DNA from 3 places in the Bradyrhizobium sp. Arg237L genome. Region 2 is predicted to be linked to each of the others. Evidence: predicted binding sites of a transcription regulator. Region 2 holds the regulator's gene; each other region holds the start of a gene.
The links. The regulator LexA, encoded in region 2, represses DNA repair genes until DNA is damaged. The targets are predictions, from matches to a motif close to TGTTCNNNNTGTGTTCNG.
Positions count from the first base shown of each region.

Region 1 (6,962 bases), on a different contig from region 2:
TGACGCGATACGCCGCTGACCATGTCGGCGCAGACACGAGTCATCTCCTTCCAGGCAGCATCGCGATCAGCAAACTCCGCACCGTCATTGCAGATGCCGGTGCCGTCGGCGGTTCGGATGCGAAAGAAATAGAGCGGCATGAGATGGCACCGGCGCATCAAAGGCCGCCGACCGGCAACCCACTGGGAGCAAAAACTCAGTGGAGGTCCTGACAGGGGAAAGATCAATCCCGGTTATTTACGGTAGTGCTGTCAGCGCAATGATGAGTTCGCGGCGCTGCTCGCTTCGCGGCTGGCCTTCTTCAGCTCGCGGTCGATGCGTAACTGAACCCGTCGGATCGCCAGCAATTGAAGCTTCGCCTCGGTCTTGCCGGTCTTGATTGTATCGCCGATCTGAAACTGCCACTTCCACACACCGGGGGTGGCCAGTGTGACGGTATATTCGACGCCCTTATGGATCATCTTTTAGGCTCCGCGCACAGCCGGCGGTATTCGAGGCCGAACGAAAGGTTGCGCCACATCGCAATCTGCCGAAGGGCAGTTGCCGCAGCCTTGCGCGATCCGATCGCTGGTCCCGGTATTCCCAAACCCTACCAATCGCCGTCCCCGAGTTTAACGTAAGTTAACATCGATCGAATCCCACCGTTCCAGCGGAGTGCATATTTTTCCCAAAGCTTGGTCAGTTCCGCCAGGACGCGCCGTTGCCGACACGTTCGATCGAACTGCTTCATGCGGTGCGTGACGGAACTATCTTGGAAACGTGGCAACCGCAGCGTCCCCCTTGGACAAGCCCGCTACACGTACGGACCGACGAGGAAGTCGTCGTCCGAGGAACCCGAGGCACTCTGCGATCCGTCAGGTGTGGAGGGATACCGTCAAGCAACCCCGTTCGAAAACCCGTGCGTTCTCGGGCAGATGCACCAAATCGCGAACATTTTGATGGAACTTTGTTCTTGTCCGGAGAACTACGGCGCCCGCGCGGGCTCGATCGGTACATGGGCACCCGTCCTCGCCCATATTGAGTTTCAGTCGCGGACGATCGCTGTCGTCGGGGCGAGGCAATCGTAGCTGAGCAATGGGGACTGCGGGTCTGCGCGAGTCGTTGCACCACTGCTTGCCGGCGGCGGCGATCGATGCCAGCGAGCAAAACGATCGCGCGCAAGCACCGATCTGGAGCGCGTGTTCCGAGAACCTTCGCAAGGCGCACGACGAGCTTTGCGCGAGCGCCCTGATCGATCGCAGCCGAGTTCACGACTGCCAGTTCTTCCCAACCATCTCGGCGGGATGGCGCGGCCTTACTGTTGCGACTGCCATTGCTCGGCGTAGACAGCCAGTCGATCATATTCTTCGGCGATCTTAAGCAGCCTTTCGCGCGAGTTACGATACGCAAACGACTCTGCTTTGGTGCGCGTCTCTTCCGCTCGCTCTCGCCAGTAGCGCGGGTCTTGCAGCGTGTTTCTCATGGCATTTCCCGTTCTGATATGTCTGAAAGACAATTCCGGAACGGAAGAGATGCTCCCTCGCAAGGAGGGAAACCCGGATACCCGCTAACTTGCGTTAAGTTCGAAAGGAACTTCGTTCTCGGTCGGAGAACTACGGATTGTCGCTCTCTCTCTCTCTCTCTCTCTCTCTCTCTCTCTCTCTCGGGAACTTGGGGCGCCCGAGTTCAAAAAAGAACATATTGCGAACATGGAACAAAGGTGGTACAGAATTTCCAACGCAATAAACCATCGATTTCTTATCGCGCCCCGTTTGTCCCGCTAGCGAATCCCCGTCATAAGGAGCACATCCCATGTCCGTCACTACGCTGCGTATTGTCGAAGGATCCTCCATGGATAAGTCCAAAGCTCTGTCTGCTGCGCTGTCCCAGATCGAGCGCCAGTTCGGCAAGGGCTCGGTGATGAAGCTCGGCAAGAGCGACCGCTCGATGGATATCGAGACGGTATCGTCGGGGTCGCTCGGGCTCGACATCGCGCTGGGCGTCGGCGGCCTGCCGAAGGGACGCGTCGTCGAGATCTACGGGCCGGAATCCTCGGGGAAAACCACGCTGGCGCTGCACACGGTGGCGGAGGCGCAGAAGAAGGGCGGCATCTGCGCCTTCATCGACGCCGAACACGCGCTCGATCCGGTCTATGCGCGCAAGCTCGGGGTCAATATCGACGAACTCCTGATCTCGCAGCCCGATACCGGCGAGCAGGCGCTTGAAATCTGCGACACCTTGGTGCGCTCCGGCGCGGTCGACGTTCTGGTGGTGGACTCGGTGGCGGCGCTGGTGCCAAAGGCCGAGCTCGAAGGCGAGATGGGCGATGCGCTGCCGGGCCTGCAGGCGCGGTTGATGAGCCAGGCGCTGCGCAAGCTCACCGCCTCCATCAACAAGTCCCACACGATGGTGATCTTCATCAACCAGATCCGCATGAAAATCGGCGTGATGTACGGCTCGCCGGAGACGACGACCGGCGGCAATGCGCTGAAGTTTTATGCCTCCGTCCGCCTCGACATCCGCCGCATTGGTGCGATCAAGGAGCGCGACGAGGTGGTCGGCAACACCACGCGCGTGAAGGTGGTGAAGAACAAGCTGGCGCCGCCCTTCAAGCAGGTCGAGTTCGACATCATGTATGGCGAGGGCGTCTCCAAGATGGGCGAGATCCTTGACCTCGGCGTCAAGGCCGGCATCGTCGAAAAGTCCGGCGCCTGGTTCTCCTATGACAGCCAGCGGCTCGGCCAAGGGCGCGAGAACTCCAAGGCGTTCCTTAGGTCCAACCCCGATATCACCAGCAAGATCGAGCTTGCAATCCGGCAGAACTCCGGCCTGATCGCCGAGCAGATCCTCGCCGGCACCCCCGAGCGTGACGCCGACGGCGATGAGCCGGCGGAAGAGTAAGTTTCAAGATATCCGATTTCTTCGCGGGAAGCGGGCGCTGAGGACGTTGAGTTGCCGACGTCTTCGGCGCCCGTTTTGTTCGGGTGATTGCCGAGGGGGCCATGAAGCGCCTGATCCTGACCAGCTCGTCCGGCTACTGCCTCATGCGCATGGATCTAGCTGAAGCCGTCATTCCTTTCACCACTCGTCTTGTATGGGGTCCATTGCCGTTTCCTGACAGTTTCGCCACCTATGTCGCCGCGCGTTCTGAGCAGCACGGTCCGGGATCTCATTGGTCGGACTTCGTCGGCGAGTTTCGAAACAACAGCGAAGCTCGCAAGGACCTCGCCTTGGTCGACTTCTGCGAGCCATACAAAACTGTCGAGCTATGGTTTGATCCAGGGCCGGATGATCAGTTGCAATTGATCTCGCTGCTCGATTTCTTTCGCTCCCACCCGGAAACAGTGGCCAAGTTGAGGTTGCTCATTGTCGACTTCGATCTGCTCATGATGGACCACGAGGGACCCGCCGCGACGGACGTACGCAAAGTCGACGTCACCGAGGCGAAGCTTGAAACGGGAAGCATGAGCTGGCAGGCGTATCGGGCGCCGACGCCGGAAGCCTGCTTCAACCTCCTCGGCAAGGATTTGAGCGCACTACCGCTGCTGAGGACAGCTCTGATTGACCTTCTCGAAGAGCTTCCCTCCAGCACAACTGGACTCGGCGCGACGGAGATGCGCCTGCTGGAGCTGATTGCCGCAGGATACCGGGATACGAATTCGCTGTTCCATCTTCGCGGCCTTCGCCAGCGTCGTGTGTTCAAAGAGTGGGAGATCGGGTCTCTGCTGGAGGGGCTGGCGCACGGTCCGACGCCCGCCGTGGCTGGTCTCGATGATGAACTCCGTACCCTCAGGAGAGATAACTACCGCGGCCGCGGCGCGGCATACAAGCGAAGCCGACTGTCGCTCACCAAGTTTGGCAAGGCGGTGCTTGCCCACAAGGAAGATTTCAGCCACCACAACCGGATCGACCGCTGGTGGGGCGGCACGCATTTGACCAACGATAACCTCTGGCGCTGGAATCCGGGGATAGTCGCGTCCTGACGATCCCGTAGGATGGGTAGAGCGCAGCGAAACCCATCATTTGCCACCAAAGCACGCAGGTGCGATGGGTTTCGCTGCGCTCTACCCATCCTACAACTCTACAATTTTGTCATTCCGGGGTCGCGCTTTCGCGCGCCTCGGAATGACGGCGTCACCTCACTCCGCAGCTTCCGCGTAATCGCTCAGCGGCGGGCAGGAGCAGACCAGGTTGCGGTCGCCGTAGACGTTGTCGACGCGGCCGACAGGGCTCCAATATTTGTCTGACCGAGAGACGCCGTCGGGGAAGCAGCCCTCGGCGCGGGTATAGGCGCGATTCCATCCGTCGTCAGCGATGTCGTGCACGGTGTGCGGCGCGTTCCGGAGCGGCGAGGCTTCGACCTTGAAGCGGCCGCTTTCGATCTCGGCGATCTCCTGGCGGATCGCGATCATGGCATCGCAGAACCGATCCAGCTCGGCCTTGGATTCCGATTCCGTCGGCTCGATCATCAGCGTGCCCGGCACCGGGAAGCTCATGGTCGGCGCGTGGAAGCCGTAATCGATCAGGCGTTTGGCAATGTCGTCGACGGTGACGCCGGCCGACATCTTCAGCGGCCGCGGATCGATGATGCATTCATGCGCGACGCGGCCCTTGGCGTTGCGGTACAGCACCGGGAAATGCGCCTGCAGGCGTGCCGCGATGTAGTTGGCATTGAGGATCGCGATCTCGGTGGCGCGCGTCAGGCCTTCGCCGCCCATCATCAGGATATAAATGTAGGAGATGGTCAGGATCGACGCCGAGCCGAACGGCGCGGCCGACACCGGTCCGACCGGGTGCGGCGTTCCGCCATTGGTTGCGGGGTGGCCGGGCAGATAAGGGGCCAGATGCGCCAGCACGCCGATCGGGCCCATGCCGGGGCCGCCGCCGCCATGCGGGATGCAGAACGTCTTGTGCAGATTGAGATGGCTGACGTCGGCGCCATAGTCGCCGGGCCGCGACAGCCCGACCTGCGCGTTCAAATTGGCGCCATCGAGATAGACCTGTCCGCCATGCTGATGCACGACGTCGCAAATCTCGCTGATGTGTTCCTCGAACACGCCATGCGTCGAGGGATAGGTGATCATCACTGCCGCGAGGTCAGCCGAATGCTTCTCCGCCTTGGCGCGGAGATCATTGACATCGACGTCGCCGCGCGCATCACAGGCGACCACCACGACGTCCATGCCGACCATCGCGGCGGATGCCGGATTGGTGCCGTGAGCCGAAGAGGGGATCAGGCAGATCCTGCGATGGTCCTCGCCGCGCGCGGCATGATAGCCGCGGATCGCGAGCAGGCCGGCATATTCGCCCTGCGCCCCGGAATTCGGCTGCAGCGACACCGCGTCATAGCCGGTAATGTCGCACAGCCATTTTTCCAATCGTGCAAACAGCACGTGATAGCCCTTGGCCTGATCTGCCGGCGCGAACGGATGCAGGCTGCCGAACGCCGGCCAGGTCAGCGGCACCATCTCCGTGGTCGCGTTCAGCTTCATGGTGCAGGAGCCGAGCGGGATCATCGCGCGATCGAGCGCGAGGTCGCGATCGCTCAGCTTGCGCATGTAGCGGAGCAGTTCGGTCTCGGAGCGGTGCGCATGGAACACGGGATGGGTCAGGAACGCGGTGGTGCGCTTCAATTCCGCCGGCAGCGCCTCGCGCGCGCCGGTCTCGACGTCGGCATAGGCCAGCGTACCGCCGAATGCGCGCCACACCGCCTCGACGGTCTCCGATGTCGTGGTCTCGTCGACGGCGATCCCGAGCGTGCCATCACCCATACGCAGATTGATCTTCTCCGCAAACGCACGGGCGACGATCTCGCCTTGCTTCGCGCCGACGGCGACGGTCAGCGTGTCGAAGAACGCCTCGCTCGTGGGCGCAAAGCCGAGCTTGCGCAATCCCGCCGCCAGCACGGCGGCGCGGCGATGCACGTTGCGCGCGATATAGTTAAGGCCTTCGGGGCCGTGATAGACCGCATACATCGAGGCGATCACGGCGAGCAGCACCTGCGCGGTGCAGATGTTGGAGGTCGCCTTCTCGCGGCGGATATGCTGCTCGCGGGTCTGCAGCGCCAGCCGATAGGCCGCCATCCCGCGCGAATCCACTGATAGCCCGACGAGGCGGCCGGGCAGCGAGCGCTTCAGCGCATCGCGCACCGCCATGTAGGCGGCATGCGGGCCGCCATAGCCCATCGGCACGCCAAAGCGCTGCGCCGAACCGATGGCGATGTCGGCGCCGAGCTCGCCCGGCGACGCAAGGACCGTCAGTGCCAAAAGGTCGGCGGCGACGATCGCGAGCGCGCCCTTCGCGCGCAGCGATGTGATGGCGGGCCGCAGGTCGCGGACTGCGCCCGAGGTGCCCGGATATTGCAGGAGGGCGCCGAGCACGTCGGCCTTGTCGAGATCGGTGAGGGGATCGCCGACGATCAGGCTCCAGCCGAGCGGCTCGGCACGGGTGCGCAGCACCGCGAGCGTCTGCGGATGGACTTCGTGATCGACGAAGAATGCTTTCGCCTTCACCTGCGAGTGCCGCTCGGCGAGCGCCATCGCTTCGGCGGCCGCGGTTGCTTCGTCGAGCAGCGAGGCGTTGGCGACGTCGAGCCCGGTCAGGTCGCAGATCATGGTCTGGAAGTTGAACAGCGCTTCCAGCCGGCCCTGGCTGATCTCGGGCTGATAGGGCGTGTAGGCCGTGTACCAGGCCGGATTTTCCAGGATGTTGCGCTGGATCACCGCAGGCAAAATCGTGCCGGAATAGCCTTGACCGATCAGCGAGGTGAACACTTGGTTCTGCGCCGCCAGCTCGTTCATATGGGCCAGCGCCTCGGTCTCGCTCAGCGCGCGGCCGAGATCGAGCGGGGCCTTCTGCCGGATCGATGAGGGCAGCGTCTCGCCCATCAGCGCGGCGAGGCTGGTGGCGCCGACGGTTTGCAGCATCGCATCGACGTCGCGCGGCGAGGGGCCGATGTGGCGGCGCACGAAGGTGGCCGCGGC
Region 1 is NZ_JAQMIL010000112.1:12,778-19,739, reverse strand. Features, by position in the region: gene OZ411_RS40380 (hypothetical protein) at 1-140, opposite strand, end outside; gene OZ411_RS40375 (hypothetical protein) at 252-461, opposite strand; gene OZ411_RS40370 (hypothetical protein) at 1,295-1,462, opposite strand; gene recA (recombinase RecA) at 1,792-2,880, shown strand; gene OZ411_RS40360 (hypothetical protein) at 2,982-3,962, shown strand; gene gcvP (aminomethyl-transferring glycine dehydrogenase) at 4,119-6,962, opposite strand, start outside.
Region 1: the regulator LexA is predicted to act here: its motif matches at 1,672-1,689, upstream of recA (recombinase RecA).

Region 2 (6,962 bases):
GGTGATCTTGTTCGCTGGCTGGGAGCTGGTGACCGATCGTGATTTCACCACCTGGTGGCACGATCGCTGGCATCACCGCGCCGGCTGAGAACGGAGTCGAACGGGCCTTGCACCGACCGCCATCTGGTGGCGGCCGGGGGGCGGGAATTGTGCGGAGCGCAGGGCTTCACGGCCCCGCACCAAGGCTATTCGATCACGACGCTGTCTTAGGCTCTATCGGTTGCCAGATGCTGATCTTGCGTGTCTCGGGCATCAGGAAAACGGCGAGCACGAAGCAGACCGCGGGAACTACGATCGGATAGATCAGCGCGTAGCCGACGCTGCCGGTGGCGGCGAAAGCCGCCGAGGTAATGAACGGCACCAGGCCGCCGCCCCAGCCGTTGCCGATGTGATACGGCACCGATACCGATGTGTAGCGGATCCTGCTGGGGAAGAATTCGGCCAGGAACGCGCCGACCGGCCCGTACACCATCCCGACGTAACAGACGAGGATGAAGATGATGAAGACTGCGATCGGATAGTTGATGTTTCCGGGCTGCGTGACCGTTCCGAGCCACAGATACAGCGGATAGTAGGTGATCGCGGCAAGCAGCATGCCTCCCAGGATCACCGGCTTGCGGCCGATCAGGTCCGACAGCCAGCCAAAGAAGATCAGGCTCGGCGTCGCAAGTAGCAGCGCGGCCCCGACGATGTAGGCCGAGGTCAGAGCGTCCACCTTGGAGACCTGCTGCAGGAAGTACAGCGCCCAGAACTGTCCGCTGTACCAGACTACGCCCTGTCCGATCAGGACGATGATGGCGATTCCGATGTATTTGATGTTCGAGCTAAGGAACGCTTCCTTCCAGGGGTTCCTGGTCATCTGCCCACGGGCCTTGATCTCCTGGAAGATCGGCGTCTCCTGGAGCTGGAGGCGGATGTAGATGGCGATGGCCACCAGCAGGAATGAGAGCAGGAACGGAACGCGCCATCCCCATTCGTTGAAGGCCTGATCGCCGAAATAGATCCGGGTCAGAATGATCACGGCCAGCGACACCACGATCCCGAGCGTCGGCGAGGTCTGGAGCCAGCCGGTGTAGTAGCCGCGTCTATCGTCGGGCACATGCTCGGCAACATAGGTGATGGCGCCGCCATATTCGCCACCCAGGCACAGGCCCTGGATCATGCGTAGCCCGAACAGCACGAACGCGGCGGTGAGACCGATCGACTGATAGGTCGGGATCAGGCCGATCGCGCCCGTTCCCAGTCCCATTCCGGTGAGCGTGATGAGAAACGTATATTTGCGGCCGACCCGGTCGCCCATCCATCCAAAGAGGAATGCTCCGAGCGGACGGATCAGGAATCCTGCAGTGAACAGGGCGATCGTGCTCAGCAGGGCTGCGACGGGGTGGGATTGTTCGAAGAACTTGACCGACAGAACGGCGGCCAGGCTGCCAAAGATATAGAAGTCATACCATTCGATGATGTTTCCGACCGACGCGGCAACAATCACGCGGCGAAAATCGCTCGGTACCTGAATTGCCATGTGCTGCTCCCATTAGTTCAATGACTTCTCCTCGCGTTTTTCAGCGCTCTATTCGCTCGCGGAGTACGCGTGATGCGCGACGCTACAGGCTTGATTTGCAAGTTGCGTCCGCAACGCCGGTCTCAGGGAAGCCTTGAACCACCTGAGAAGGGCTCCAGCGGTCTTCGAACCGCGAGCCACCACTGCCTCATCCCGTCTGTCCGGGCGGAGGCGCAGCCACAGTCTAATCCTCAATGGGACTGCGGCCTTATGAGACTTTCGGCGCAGTCGGGTTTGAAGCCGGCTGAAGAGCCAGCGCTAGGATTGGGAGCGCCACCGGCACGACGTTCGCATCTGTTCCGCTATCCCGTGGATACCTGCTTCCGGTAGCTTTGCGGAAACAGGGGTAGTCCAGGGCGCAGGATGTCGGACGAGGGCAGGACGCCGGGCGGCAGGCGCGGCTATGCCGGCACCTGGCCGCCGCGCGAGGCGGTGGCGCCGACGGGTGGGTATGCCCCGATCGGCGTCGGCGCCTGGCCGCCAATCGTCGAGACGTTGCGCCAGTGGGCCCGCCCCGAAGCGGGCGCCGGACGGCTTCTGCCCTGGGTGCCGGTCGCGTTCGGCAGCGGCATCGCGCTCTACTTCGCCGCCGACCATGAGCCGGTGCTGTCGGTCGCGGTCATCGTCGCGATCGCGCTGTGCGCTGTCGCGTTCCTGCTCAGGCGAGGGCGGGCGTTCGCTGTCGCCGTCATGATTGCCGCCGTTGCGGGGGGTTTTGCCGTTGCCACCTGGCGAACCGCGCGGGTCGCGCATGGCGTGCTGGCGCGGCCGATGTTCTCGGTGTCACTCACCGGATTTGTCGAGACGCGTGACATCCGCGAGCGCACCGACCGTTTCGTGCTGCGCGTCGCAAGCATCGAAAGCCAGCGCGGCGCGCCGAAACTTGAGCGCGTTCGGCTGTCGGTGAAGAAGGGCACTGCCCCCGAAGTCGGCAGCTTCGTCGAATTGAAGGCGCGGCTGCAGCCGCCGCTCGCTCCTCTGCGGCCCGGGAGCTACGATTTTGGCCGCGATCTCTATTTCCAGGGCATCGGCGCGTCCGGTTTCGTACTCGGCGCCATCAAGACGACCGCGCCGCCGGAAGGCCGCGGATTTACGCTGCGCTATGCGGCCTTCATGCAGGGCATGCGCGATGCGATCGATGCGCGGATCCGCAACGTGCTCGAAGGCGACAATCGCGCGATCGCGACCGCACTCCTGACCGGCCGGCGCGATGCCATCTCCGAGCCGGTGAATGATGCGATGTTCATCTCGGGGCTCGGGCACGTGCTCTCGATCTCGGGCTACCACATGGCCGTGGTGGCCGGCGTGGTCTTCTTCGCGGTCCGCGCGTTGCTTGCGCTGTTTCCGGTGCTCACCGTGGGCTTTCCGATCAAGAAATGGTCTGCCGCGGCGGCGCTCGTGGCGGCCGCCTTCTATCTTCTGCTGTCGGGTGCGGAGGTCGCGACGCAGCGCTCGTTCCTCATGACCGCAGTGGTGCTGATCGCCGTCATGGTCGACCGCCGCGCGGTGACGTTCCGGACGCTCGCGGTCGCGGCCATGATCGTGCTCGCGATCGCGCCGGAGGCGCTGGTACATCCAAGCTTCCAGATGTCGTTTGCGGCGACGCTCGGGCTGGTGGCGCTGGTGCAGATCGGCATGCCGCATCTGTTCGCCGCGCCAGACCATTCCACAACCGCGCGGATCGCGCTGTGGGGCGGGCGTGAGGTCGCGATGCTGCTGCTGGCGTCGTTGGTGGCGGGGCTGGCGACCACGCCCTATGCCGCCTTTCACTTCCACCGGGTGGCGCCCTTTGGCGTGCTCGCCAACCTCGCGGCGATGCCGGTGGTGTCGGCGCTGGTGATGCCGGCCGGGCTGCTTGGCCTGCTGGCGATGCCGTTCGGTTTCGACGGTGTGTTCTGGGCGATCATGGGCACTGGAATCGATTGGATGATCGTGGTCGCGCAGGGGGTCGCCGCGCTGCCGGGCGCGGTCGGCCACGTCAGTGCGTTCGGGATCGGCCCGCTGATCGCCGCGAGCCTGGGCGTCATCCTGCTCGGGCTGTTGCGCACGCCGCTGCGCTTCGTCGGCGCGGCGGTGCTTCTCATTGCGGTGGTCTGGGCGGTGAGGGCGCCGCAACCGGACATTCTGATTTCCGGCGACGGCCGCAATGTCGCCGTCCGCGGCGGTGACGGGCGGCTGCACCTGATGCGGACTGCGAAGGATGCGTTTCTCGCCAAGGAGTGGCTGGCCGCGGATGCCGATGCCCGCAGCGCGGGCGATCCGTCGCTGACGGAGGGCGTGTCCTGCGATGAGAGCGGCTGCGTGACCTCTGCGGCCGGTGGCGCGTTCATCGCGCTCACCCAGCGATCCGAGGCGCTCGCGGACGATTGCGAGCGGGCGGTGCTGATCGTGACCGCACGGCCGGTGCCGCCAGGCTGCGCGGCGGCGGTCATCGATGCCGAGCGGCTGCGGCGGCAGGGCGGGCTGGCGCTAAGGCGGAACCGGAACGGCTTCGTCATCGACGCGGTCAGGCCCGCCGGCCTCGACCGGCCGTGGTCGCCTGCGATGTCAGGCGAAGGCGAACCCGAGACCACGATCCGGATCCAGGGGGCACCCGTGCCGCGCGCCATCGATGCGACCCCGTCCGAATCCGACCTGCAGTCGGACGACTGAGCGCCCCCTTCAATCACCGCCGGCGTTGGCCGCTAGCTCGAAGGCGCCGAGCCGAAATTCATCCGGATCGCCCGAATGCGACGGCATTTGCACGAGCGTAAAGGTCGCATCCGGAAATCGCTCCCAGATCGCGAGATCTTCCGCTGCGACGGTGAGCCAGCCGAACCTGAACATGTATCGGCCGGGCTCAGCCACTCGTCCGGCTCTTTGCCATGTGATCTTGGTGACCACCGATCACGCCCCCTTGGCGAATAAAGCATCCGTTCCAACACAAAATCACATGCGCCCCCGGATGGCCTCCGGGGCCGCTCAAAACACTTTGCTTGTCACTCGCGGCAACGCTCCGCCGGCCGAGACCGGCGGCGCACGCTGCCCGAAGCTGTCTCAGCCGATGAACAGCGGGTTCGGCGCGGGGCGCTGCTCGACCGCCTTCGGTGCCGGCTCTGCAACATGATGCGTCACTGGCAATTGCAGCACGGTCGCCCGCTGCCCTTCGCAGAGCTGGGTCACCAGCACATGGCTGCCATCGGGAAACTCGATCGCGTCGTGATGACGATCCCGAATATGCGGATCGATCTGGTTGAACTTGCCGACGCGGAAGCCGGTCGTCTTGGTCCAGATCCAGCGATTGTCGTAACGGACGTTATCGGCGAACGCGAGTTCGGTCCCGGGAAGCATGCAGACTGCGACCGTCGGATCGCTTTCCGAAGCGAAGCCGCGGGTCGAAGTGCCGCGGAAGGTGGTGGTGATAAGCGTCTCTCCAACCTGGGCGGGACGCGTCGCCACGGCATGCAGGCTATAGTCACACATCGGATTGCTCCTCATTCGAGATAGCCGACCCGTGCCTGGGAAGAGGCGCAGGCCTCTATCAGAGTGGACGATAACTTATAAGCCTCTGCTTCGTTCTTGGCATTTGTACGGCCCGCGCCTTCGGTCCGTTCACAAACACGATAGCGAGACGCTGCCGCACATCACCTTGCACCGAAGTGCCCCGGCGAATTTACCGGGGCTTTCATTCTAATCATTCTAAGTCGTTCTTGTCATCGCCCTCTAGGGCAGAGCACCCACCTAAGTACCCAGACGGGGCTGCTGCGTCCTGGTCGTCTCAGTACTTGCGATAAAGCCCGATCAGCTTGCCCTGGATCCGCACCCGGTTCGGCGGCAGGATGCGGACTTCGTAGGCCGCATTGGCAGGCTCCAGCGCAATCGAGGCGCCGCGGCGACGGAAACGCTTCAGCGTGGCCTCTTCCTCATCGATCAGCGCCACCACGATGTCGCCGGTGTTGGCGGTTTCGTTGCGCTGGATCAGCGCCATGTCGCCGTCGAGGATGCCGGCCTCCACCATGGAATCGCCGCGCACCTCGAGCGCATAGTGCTCACCGGAGCCGAGCATGTCGGGCGGCACGCTGATGGTGTGGCTGCGGGTCTGCAGCGCCTCGATCGGCGTACCCGCCGCGATCCGGCCCATCACGGGAACAGCGACGGGACGGTTGCCATCGTCTTCGGCCACGGCCGCGCTGGTCGTGCGCTTGCCGAGCGTGCCCTCGATGACGCTCGGCGTGAAGCCGCGGCGGCCGTTGCCGGCGGCGGAGAGCTCGGGCAGTTTGATCACCTCGATCGCGCGGGCGCGGTTCGGCAGGCGACGGATGAAGCCCCGTTCCTCCAGCGCCGTGATCAGGCGGTGGATGCCGGACTTCGAGCGCAGGTCGAGCGCGTCCTTCATCTCATCGAACGAAGGAGGCACGCCGGCCTCTTTCAGCCGTTCGTTGATGAAACGCAGAAGTTCATACTGTTTGCGCGTAAGCATCGCGAGCATTCCCCCGGTTGGTAGCGTCGTTCGATCCGAGACTTGAGAAGAGCTGATCTCGGGAGTAACGCACTCCCATTCGTAGACAGCGAGTTTCGAAACAAATCATGAACGGACACTATATGTTCGATATGTGTTCCGCAACCACTTAATTTCTGGTGAACGCGATCAGAGATGCTTCAGTAGGTGCTGGTCGCGGCGTCATTCAGGCAATCGGAGAATGTCGCAAGGCGCGCCTTTTGCTGCGGCCGGCGCGAATGGCGGACGGATCACAAGTGCCTGCGCCGCAGTGAGATTCCCAAGCAGCGAACTGTCCTGCTTGGTGACCGGCGTTGCGATCAGCGTGCCGTCGTCGCGCTCTTCGAGAAGCGCGCGAAGATAATCTTCGCGCTGATCGTTGGCGGCGAGATCGCGGCCGAGCAGGGCGCTTTCGCTGACGTGATGAACAGCCGAGCGGCCGAGGAGGGCCCGAATCAACGGCACCAGGAACAGGTAGGCGCAGACATAGGACGACACCGGATTGCCGGGTAGGCCGATCACTCGCATCGTGCCGAGTCGGCCATGCATCATCGGCTTGCCGGGCCGCATCGCGATCTTCCAGAACGCCATGGTGACGCCCTCGGCCTCGAGCGACGGCTTTACGAGGTCGTGGTCGCCGACCGAGGCGCCGCCGGTGGTGATGAGGATGTCGGCGCCCGCGGCATGCGCGCGGCGGATGCCCTCGGTGGTGGCGGCAACCGTGTCGGCGGCGACCCCCAGATCGATCGCTTCAGCGCCTTCCGCGCGCGCCAGCGCCCGCAGCGCATAGCCGTTGGAATAGACGATCTGGCCCGGGCCCGGAGAGGTGCCGGGCATCACCAGTTCGTCGCCGGTCGCGAGCACGGCCACCTTCGGCCGGCGCCGCACGGCGAGTTCCGGATAGTTCATCGACGCCGCCAGCGA
Region 2 is NZ_JAQMIL010000024.1:103,792-110,753, forward strand. Features, by position in the region: gene OZ411_RS17080 (SPW repeat protein) at 1-88, shown strand, start outside; gene OZ411_RS17085 (MFS transporter) at 194-1,522, opposite strand; gene OZ411_RS17090 (ComEC/Rec2 family competence protein) at 1,925-4,213, shown strand; gene OZ411_RS17095 (hypothetical protein) at 4,223-4,408, opposite strand; gene OZ411_RS17100 (hypothetical protein) at 4,598-5,023, opposite strand; gene lexA (transcriptional repressor LexA) at 5,319-6,020, opposite strand; gene glp (gephyrin-like molybdotransferase Glp) at 6,222-6,962, opposite strand, start outside.

Region 3 (6,962 bases), on a different contig from region 2:
TGAAGATCGCGACCGCCACCCAGCGCAGCCAGAGCGGGCCGTCCATGATCGCCTGCACATAGATGCAGCCGACCACCACCGGGATGGCGGCGATGCGGGCGTAGGTCAGGATATTCGGGAGGGACAGGGTCTTGGGCTGCCCCCTTGTGGTCGCCATGTTCATCCGTCTTACCAATACCGCTGAAGCGTCGAGGTCAACCGTGGGCGCATAAGATGGTCCGCTGCAGGCGACGCCTTGATGACTCCATCTCTTTAGCCCCCCGGCTGGGCGTGGAAAAACTCGAAGATCTTCCGCGCACTCTCGGCGCTGACGCCGGGAACCTTGCCAAGGTCGGCGATCGAGGCGCGCTCGATCTCCTTCAGCGTTCCGAAATGATGAAGCAGCGCGCGTTTGCGCGAGGGGCCGATACCGGGAATTTCCTGCAAGCCGGCCTCGCGGATGTCCTTCTTGCGCAGCTTGCGATGCGAGCCGATCACGAAACGGTGCGCCTCGTCGCGCAGCCGCTGGATGAAATACAGCACGGGATCGCGGGGCTCGAGCTTGATGGCCTCGCGGCCGGGCATGAACAGCGTTTCGCGGCCGGCATCGCGGTCCGGTCCCTTTGCCACCGCCATCAGGGACACCTGGGTCAGCCCGAGCTGGTCGAAAATCTCGGTCACTGCGTTCAACTGGCCGCGGCCACCGTCGATGATGACGAGGTCGGGCCATTGCGGGAAGGAATCGTCGTCAGCCTTGACCTTGGGCGCTTCGCCCTCGGCAGGCTTCAGCAGCCGCTTGAACCGCCGTTCCAGCACCTCGCGCATCATCGCGTAGTCATCGCCCGGGGTCAGCCCTTCGGACTTGATGTTGAACTTGCGGTACTGGTTCTTCATGAACCCGTCAGGACCCGCCACGATCATCGCGCCGACCGCGTTGGTGCCCTGGATGTGGCTGTTGTCGTAGACTTCGATGCGCTTCGGCACCTGCGGCAGGCCAAGCGTCGTGGCCATGCCTTCGAGCAGCCGGCCCTGGGTCGCGGTGTCCGCAAGCTTGCGGCCGAGCGCCTCGCGCGCATTGGTCAGCGCATGGGTGACCAGCTCTTTCTTCTCACCGCGCTTGGGGACTGAAACCTCGACCTTGCGCCCCGCCTTTACGGATAGCGCGTCGGCGAGCAGTGCGGCGTCCTCGACCTCGTGCGAGAGCAGGATGAGCTTGGGCGGCGGCTTGTCGTCGTAGAACTGCGCGAGGAAGGAAGAGAGCACCTCCTCTGATGTGAACGACTTCTCCGCGCGCGGGAAATAGGCGCGGTTGCCCCAGTTCTGGCCGGTGCGGAAGAAGAACACCTCGACGCAGGAATAGCCGCCCTCCTGGTGGATGGCGAACACGTCGGCTTCTTCCACCGTGCGCGGGTTGATGCCCTGCTGCGACTGGATCGCGGACAGCGCGGCGAGGCGGTCGCGGTAGAGCGCGGCGGTCTCGAATTCGAGCTCGCCGGAAGCCTTCTCCATCTCAGTGGCAAGCTCCTGCTTCACCGCATGGCTGCGGCCCGACAGAAACTCGGTCGCCTCGCGCACCAATTCGCCATAGCCGGGGAAATCGATCTCGCCGGTGCAGGGGCCGGAGCAGCGGCGGATCTGGTAGAGCAGGCAGGGCCGGGTGCGGCTTTCGAAGAAGCCGTCGGTGCAGGAGCGGATCAGGAACGCGCGCTGCAGCGCCGTGATGGTGCGGTTGACGGCGCCGGCGGAGGCGAACGGGCCGAAATAGCGGCCGGGCCGCGTCTGCGCGCCGCGGTGCTTGAGGATCTGCGGCGCCCAATGGTCGCCTGTGATCAGGATGTAGGGAAACGATTTGTCGTCGCGAAGCTGCACGTTGAAGCGCGGCCGGAGCTGCTTGATGAGGTTGGCCTCCAGCAGCAGCGCCTCGGTCTCGGTGGTGGTCGAGACGATCTCGACATTCACCGTCGCCGCGATCATGCGCAGGATGCGCGCCGGCAGCGGCGCGTTGGGCCGGGCATAGGATGAAAGCCGTTTGCGGACATTCTTCGCCTTGCCGACGTAGAGCACGTCGTTGGCCGCATTGAGCATGCGGTAGACGCCCGGCAAGGTCGGGGCGAGCCGCACCGCATTCTCGATCGCGGCATGGCCGACCGCGAGCGTACCCTCGGCGACCGCCTCCGCTGGTTCCTCGGGAACCTCGGGCAGCCGCGCGTCCTCGTCCTCCTCCGTGGCCGACGTCGCCGGATCGACGTCGCCGGTGACGAGCGCGAGGTCCTGCGGCGGCAAATCGGGCTTCTGGCCGTGGCGCGTTCCCTTGGGCACGGACGCCTTCGGGTGGTCGGTAGAATCGTGATCCATGGGCCTAAACTAGGCGCTGCCGGACGCCATCGCCAGCATCGGGCTTCGAGGGAAAGCCCCGCGCCGGTAACACTCCATTAAGTCTGATGGATGGGCGGTAACCGCTGTTAACAGGCCTTTAACGTAAAACTTTCGATAAATCTTCCCGAAAAACCAGTGAATTCCGTAACCATGCCGGCCTTCGCAACCGGCGGGTCACGGCTGTTGCGTTCTGGAGTGGTTGCGATGAAGCGGTTTGTCGTCTTGCGCCTGCTGGCGCTGTTGGTCGGGGGCTGGACGACGTCGTCAGCAGCGGCCGATTATCGCGGGCCCTATACCGTCAACCAGCCGCTCAACGCCTTGAGCTGGGCAGGGCCCTATCTCGGCGGCAATTTCGGCTATGCTTGGGGTGGCGTGGACAACAACCCGGCCAAGCCGTCGGGTTTCGCGGGCGGCGCGCAGATCGGCTACAACTGGACCAACGGCCCGTGGGTGTTCGGTGCCGAAGGCGACATCCAGGCCACCGGCGCGGAAGAAACCTTTGCGCCCTGGAAATTCTCCAACCCGTGGTTCGGCACCATCCGCGGGCGCGGCGGCTACGCGTTCCAGAACGTGCTGTTCTACGCCACCGCCGGCCTTGCCTTCGGCGAATTGCGGGCCGAGACCTTCGGCCTGTCGGAGTCCCAGACCAATGTCGGCTGGACCGCCGGCCTCGGCGCCGAAATGGCCTTTGCGCCGAACTGGAGCGCCAAGCTCGAATATCTCTATGTCGATCTCGCCAGCAGCAACTTCATCATCACCGGCGCATCGAACGGCTACCATTTCGGCGTCATCCGCGCCGGCGTGAACTATCACTTCTAAAGCGTGATGACTTTTCTTCGAATCGTCATCCCGCTTTAGCTCTTTGTTTGAGCATGATCTTTTTCGGAAAACCGGTGCCCACTTTTCCGGATCATGCTCTAGCCAATCACTTCGAAGAATAAGAAAACGATCGACCACAACCTTCCGGCCGTCGCAGGCGGCCGGAATTTTTTATGCTGAACTGACGCGCAAGATCACGCGCATGCCTGTGCGAGCGGGACGCCGCCCGGCAAATCCTTTACCCGAGACTTCAGTCCGCTTCAGCGTGAGCGCGAAAGCTCACGATGAAATCACCAGATTGACCGCCTTGGGGCCTTTGCCCTTCTTGTCTGGTTCGACGTCGAACGTAATACGCTGTCCTTCGGTCAAATCCTTTAGTCCTGCGCGCTCGACAGCGGTGATGTGAACGAACACATCGCGGCCGCCGTCGTCAGGCTTGATGAAGCCGTAGCCGCGCTCTCCATTGAAGAATTTGACTGTCCCAGTCATGGCCATCGGGAAACTCCTCCCCCGCATTGCACCGCCGCTACGCGTAACTCACGTAGCGGGTGACCGGACATTCGCTGCCGGAAGCTTGGCCACCTCAGCGGACCCGTGTCACGCCACCGACCCGCCTGGATTTTTCTTCGGCCTTGTCACTCCGCCGCAACCATTCGCGGAAGCGGAACGTAAAGCCAGTCCTAACGTGACAAGCATAATACGGTTCCGGGCAAGTTGCCTATGGTCGAGTGGGAGTTTTCAGCAACGGCTTTGGTTAAGGTTTGGGCGTCTCCAGCCTGAATCGGCCGGCGCCACCTTGGCCCAAGGGCTTTTCGAGCTCGGGCAGTATGATTCTGAGTTCGCCGGCAAGCGTCCAGGGCGGATTGACGATCAAAAGCCCGGTCGAGACCAGGCCGCTATCGGCTTCGCGAGGCGCGACGCTGAATTCGAGTCGCAGGCATTTGCCGGCCGGCGTGCTCTTGCCTGTCTCGGACGCGACATGCCGTGCGAGATCGTCGGTCACGCGACGGCTTTTGACCGGATACCACAGCAGATAGCTGCCAGTCGGCCATTTGGCGAACGCCTCGGAAAAGCCTTGCGCCAGCCGCTCGAACTCGTCCTTGGCCTCAAAAAGCGGGTCGATCAGGACCAGGCCGCGCCTTTCTTTCGGCGGGACGAAGGCCGGCAGCGCGGTCCAGCCATCGAGGTCGACCACCCGCGCCTGGGCGTCGCGGCGCAGCGCGTCGATCAGGCGTTTGCGCGCCTCGGGCGCGAGCTCGCAGGCGGTGAGGCGATCCTGCGGCCTGAGCAGCGCCCGTGCGATCAGGGGCGAGCCCGGATAGGCCTTCAGTTCGCCCGGTGGGCTGAAGGCTCTCACAATGTCGAGATAAGGCAGTACCAGCGGCAGCGCTTCGTTCGAGAATCGCGCCTGCATCACCCGCGCGATTCCGGTCAGCCATTCGCCGCCGCGCCGCGCCTCGTCGGAGGTGAGATCATAGAGGCCGGCGCCGGCGTGGGTGTCGATGACGCGGAGCGCCGCCGGCTTTTCCTGCAGATAGAGCAGGATTCGCACCAGCACGATGTGCTTGATGACGTCGGCAAAGCCGCCGGCGTGAAAGGCGTGACGGTAGTTCATGCCTGACGGTTACGACATCGCGCAGATGAAAGTAACCCAGCTCATGTCGGGCAAGTTGAAAGCACCGAACTTGGATGCGCAGCTTCACGTCGGAGATTCTCGAAATTCCCGATGCACAAACTGCATATTTGAGGTCTGGTCCTTCGGACTGGAATGACGAAGCCTAGCCACCCCGGATCGGCGGCATCACCACCTGGTCTCGGCGGCAGGCGCGGCGGTCGGTTTCCTCGCAGGCGCGGAACTGCATGTCCTTGCTCATGCAGATCCTGACCTCGCTGAGCCGCTTGCTGTCGCAGGTCACCGAAATTGCCGAACTGCTGAGGCCCGGATTGGACTTGATGAAGGCCTCTTCGATCTCGCCGGGTGCGACCGTCTTCGGCTCCGATAGTTGCAGGAATTCCTCAGGAATCTTCACCGCGGCGCGGGCCTTGCGGATGCTCTCGAAATAGGCGCGTGCCGAGAGGCCGGAGCAGGTGCCGTGCTTGTCCCATTCGTTGTAGATCAGCCCGGGCGCCGGCATCAGGTCGAGCATCGAGGTCATGACGTTGCGGGCGAGGCGTGGAGCGGGCCGCTGGCAATATTCCGGAAAGCCGCGCTCATATTGCGGCCAGAGGCCATGCACGACGAAGGAGTAGGGGCGTCCGCCGCATTGGACCTGCGCTCGCCTGCCATCGCCGCGCTCGGAGGCGGCTTCGCAGAACGACGGCGACCAGGACAGCGCAAGCACGTAGAAATCGAACTCGCCCGGCGCGTTTTGCCGGCGGTCCTGGGCACCGACCGGGCCGGTCACGGTTAAAAACGCAAGGACGGAAATCAGCAGCCGGGAAACTAAGGCCAATCGAAACATCAAGCACCCCTCACACTCGACCGCTGGCGAGCCTAGCAGGGAGATGGAACATTTCAAGAACAAAATGTGGTGCGACGCGTTGCTTGATTAACAAGCGCGACCACGCCAGCCCTAAGGATCAGGGCCGGGCCGACTTGCAGGCGGGATTATAGGCCCAGTTGCGGTCCAGTCCGACCACGCACCATTCGACGCCCTGGCCGATGCTGGCAAAGCCGCCGTCCTCGATGATCGAGAAATGCACGGTGCGCACCTTGCCGTCGCTCAACATCGCGTCGCCCGAGCAGTAGCGGCGCGGGATGTTGTCGGACTGCCAGGGACGGAAAGCAGTCTCATGGATCCGCGAATAGCCGGTGATCACCAGCGGGGAATTCCAGAACTGGCCCTCTTTTTCCTGGAACTGAGACGCAATGGTCGGCAGCGCTGCCTCGCAGGGGGCCACCCGTCCTTCATAGCTCGGCCCGAACAGCCAGAAGTTCAGCTCGAGCGGATTGGCGGCGTGCGCGGTCTGGGCGGACGCCAACAGGCCAAACAGCAGGCCGAATGCGGCGCAGAGGCCAGTTTTGGTCAAGGAACGAACAGAGTTGCACATGAGAATCCGCCGAATATCCAACGCGCGGGACGGTGCCGCGAAGCCCGGGCAAGGTCAAGTGCAACGCGGCAACACTGGCGGAGAACTCCGCAAATCTCCGCCCCACGATTCTTTTCACCGTCGCCGGCGCACTTTATGGTGTCGCCCAAGGATTTAAGGAGAGGTCTGCGATGCGAAGGATTCTGGCCGCTGGCATGGTTGCCGCAGGTGCAATGCTGGCCGTTGCACCGGCCCAGGCCGACTGGGTGCCCCCGTTCAAGGGCAACGATACCGGCGGCATTATCGCCTATTCGCTGGCAAGGCAGGCCGATGCCCGCCAGCTCGCGGTCGATCACTGCGCTTCCTACGGCAAGGTAGTGAAATTCCTCGCGGTGCAGCCCTATGAGGGTGGCTACGTCTCCTTCTCCTGCCGCTGGGTGCCTTGGAGCGCCGCCGAGCGGCCGCTGCGCACGCTTTATTGATCGCCGCCCGTTACCGGCATCGCCGCATGACACGACATTTCGTTCTGCTCGGATCGGCCATAGGCCTGGCTGCGCTGCTGCCAGGCGTGGCCGGCGCCGTCGATCTCCCTGTCCGCAAGGCGGGCCTGTGGGAGATGAAGATCGTGCGTACGGGCTCGACCATGCCCGAAATGACGATGCAGCATTGCACCGACGAGACCACCGACAAAGACATGAGCACGGCGGTCTCGCCGATGGCGAAGGATATCTGCTCCAAGCAGGATATCCAGAAGACGG
Region 3 is NZ_JAQMIL010000047.1:528-7,489, reverse strand. Features, by position in the region: gene pgsA (CDP-diacylglycerol--glycerol-3-phosphate 3-phosphatidyltransferase) at 1-163, opposite strand, end outside; gene uvrC (excinuclease ABC subunit UvrC) at 253-2,334, opposite strand; gene OZ411_RS26045 (outer membrane protein) at 2,560-3,174, shown strand; gene OZ411_RS26040 (cold-shock protein) at 3,454-3,669, opposite strand; gene rlmJ (23S rRNA (adenine(2030)-N(6))-methyltransferase RlmJ) at 3,929-4,789, opposite strand; gene OZ411_RS26030 (ribonuclease T2) at 4,953-5,636, opposite strand; gene OZ411_RS26025 (hypothetical protein) at 5,755-6,225, opposite strand; gene OZ411_RS26020 (hypothetical protein) at 6,396-6,686, shown strand; gene OZ411_RS26015 (DUF3617 family protein) at 6,713-6,962, shown strand, end outside.
Region 3: the regulator LexA is predicted to act here: its motif matches at 5,681-5,698, upstream of OZ411_RS26030 (ribonuclease T2).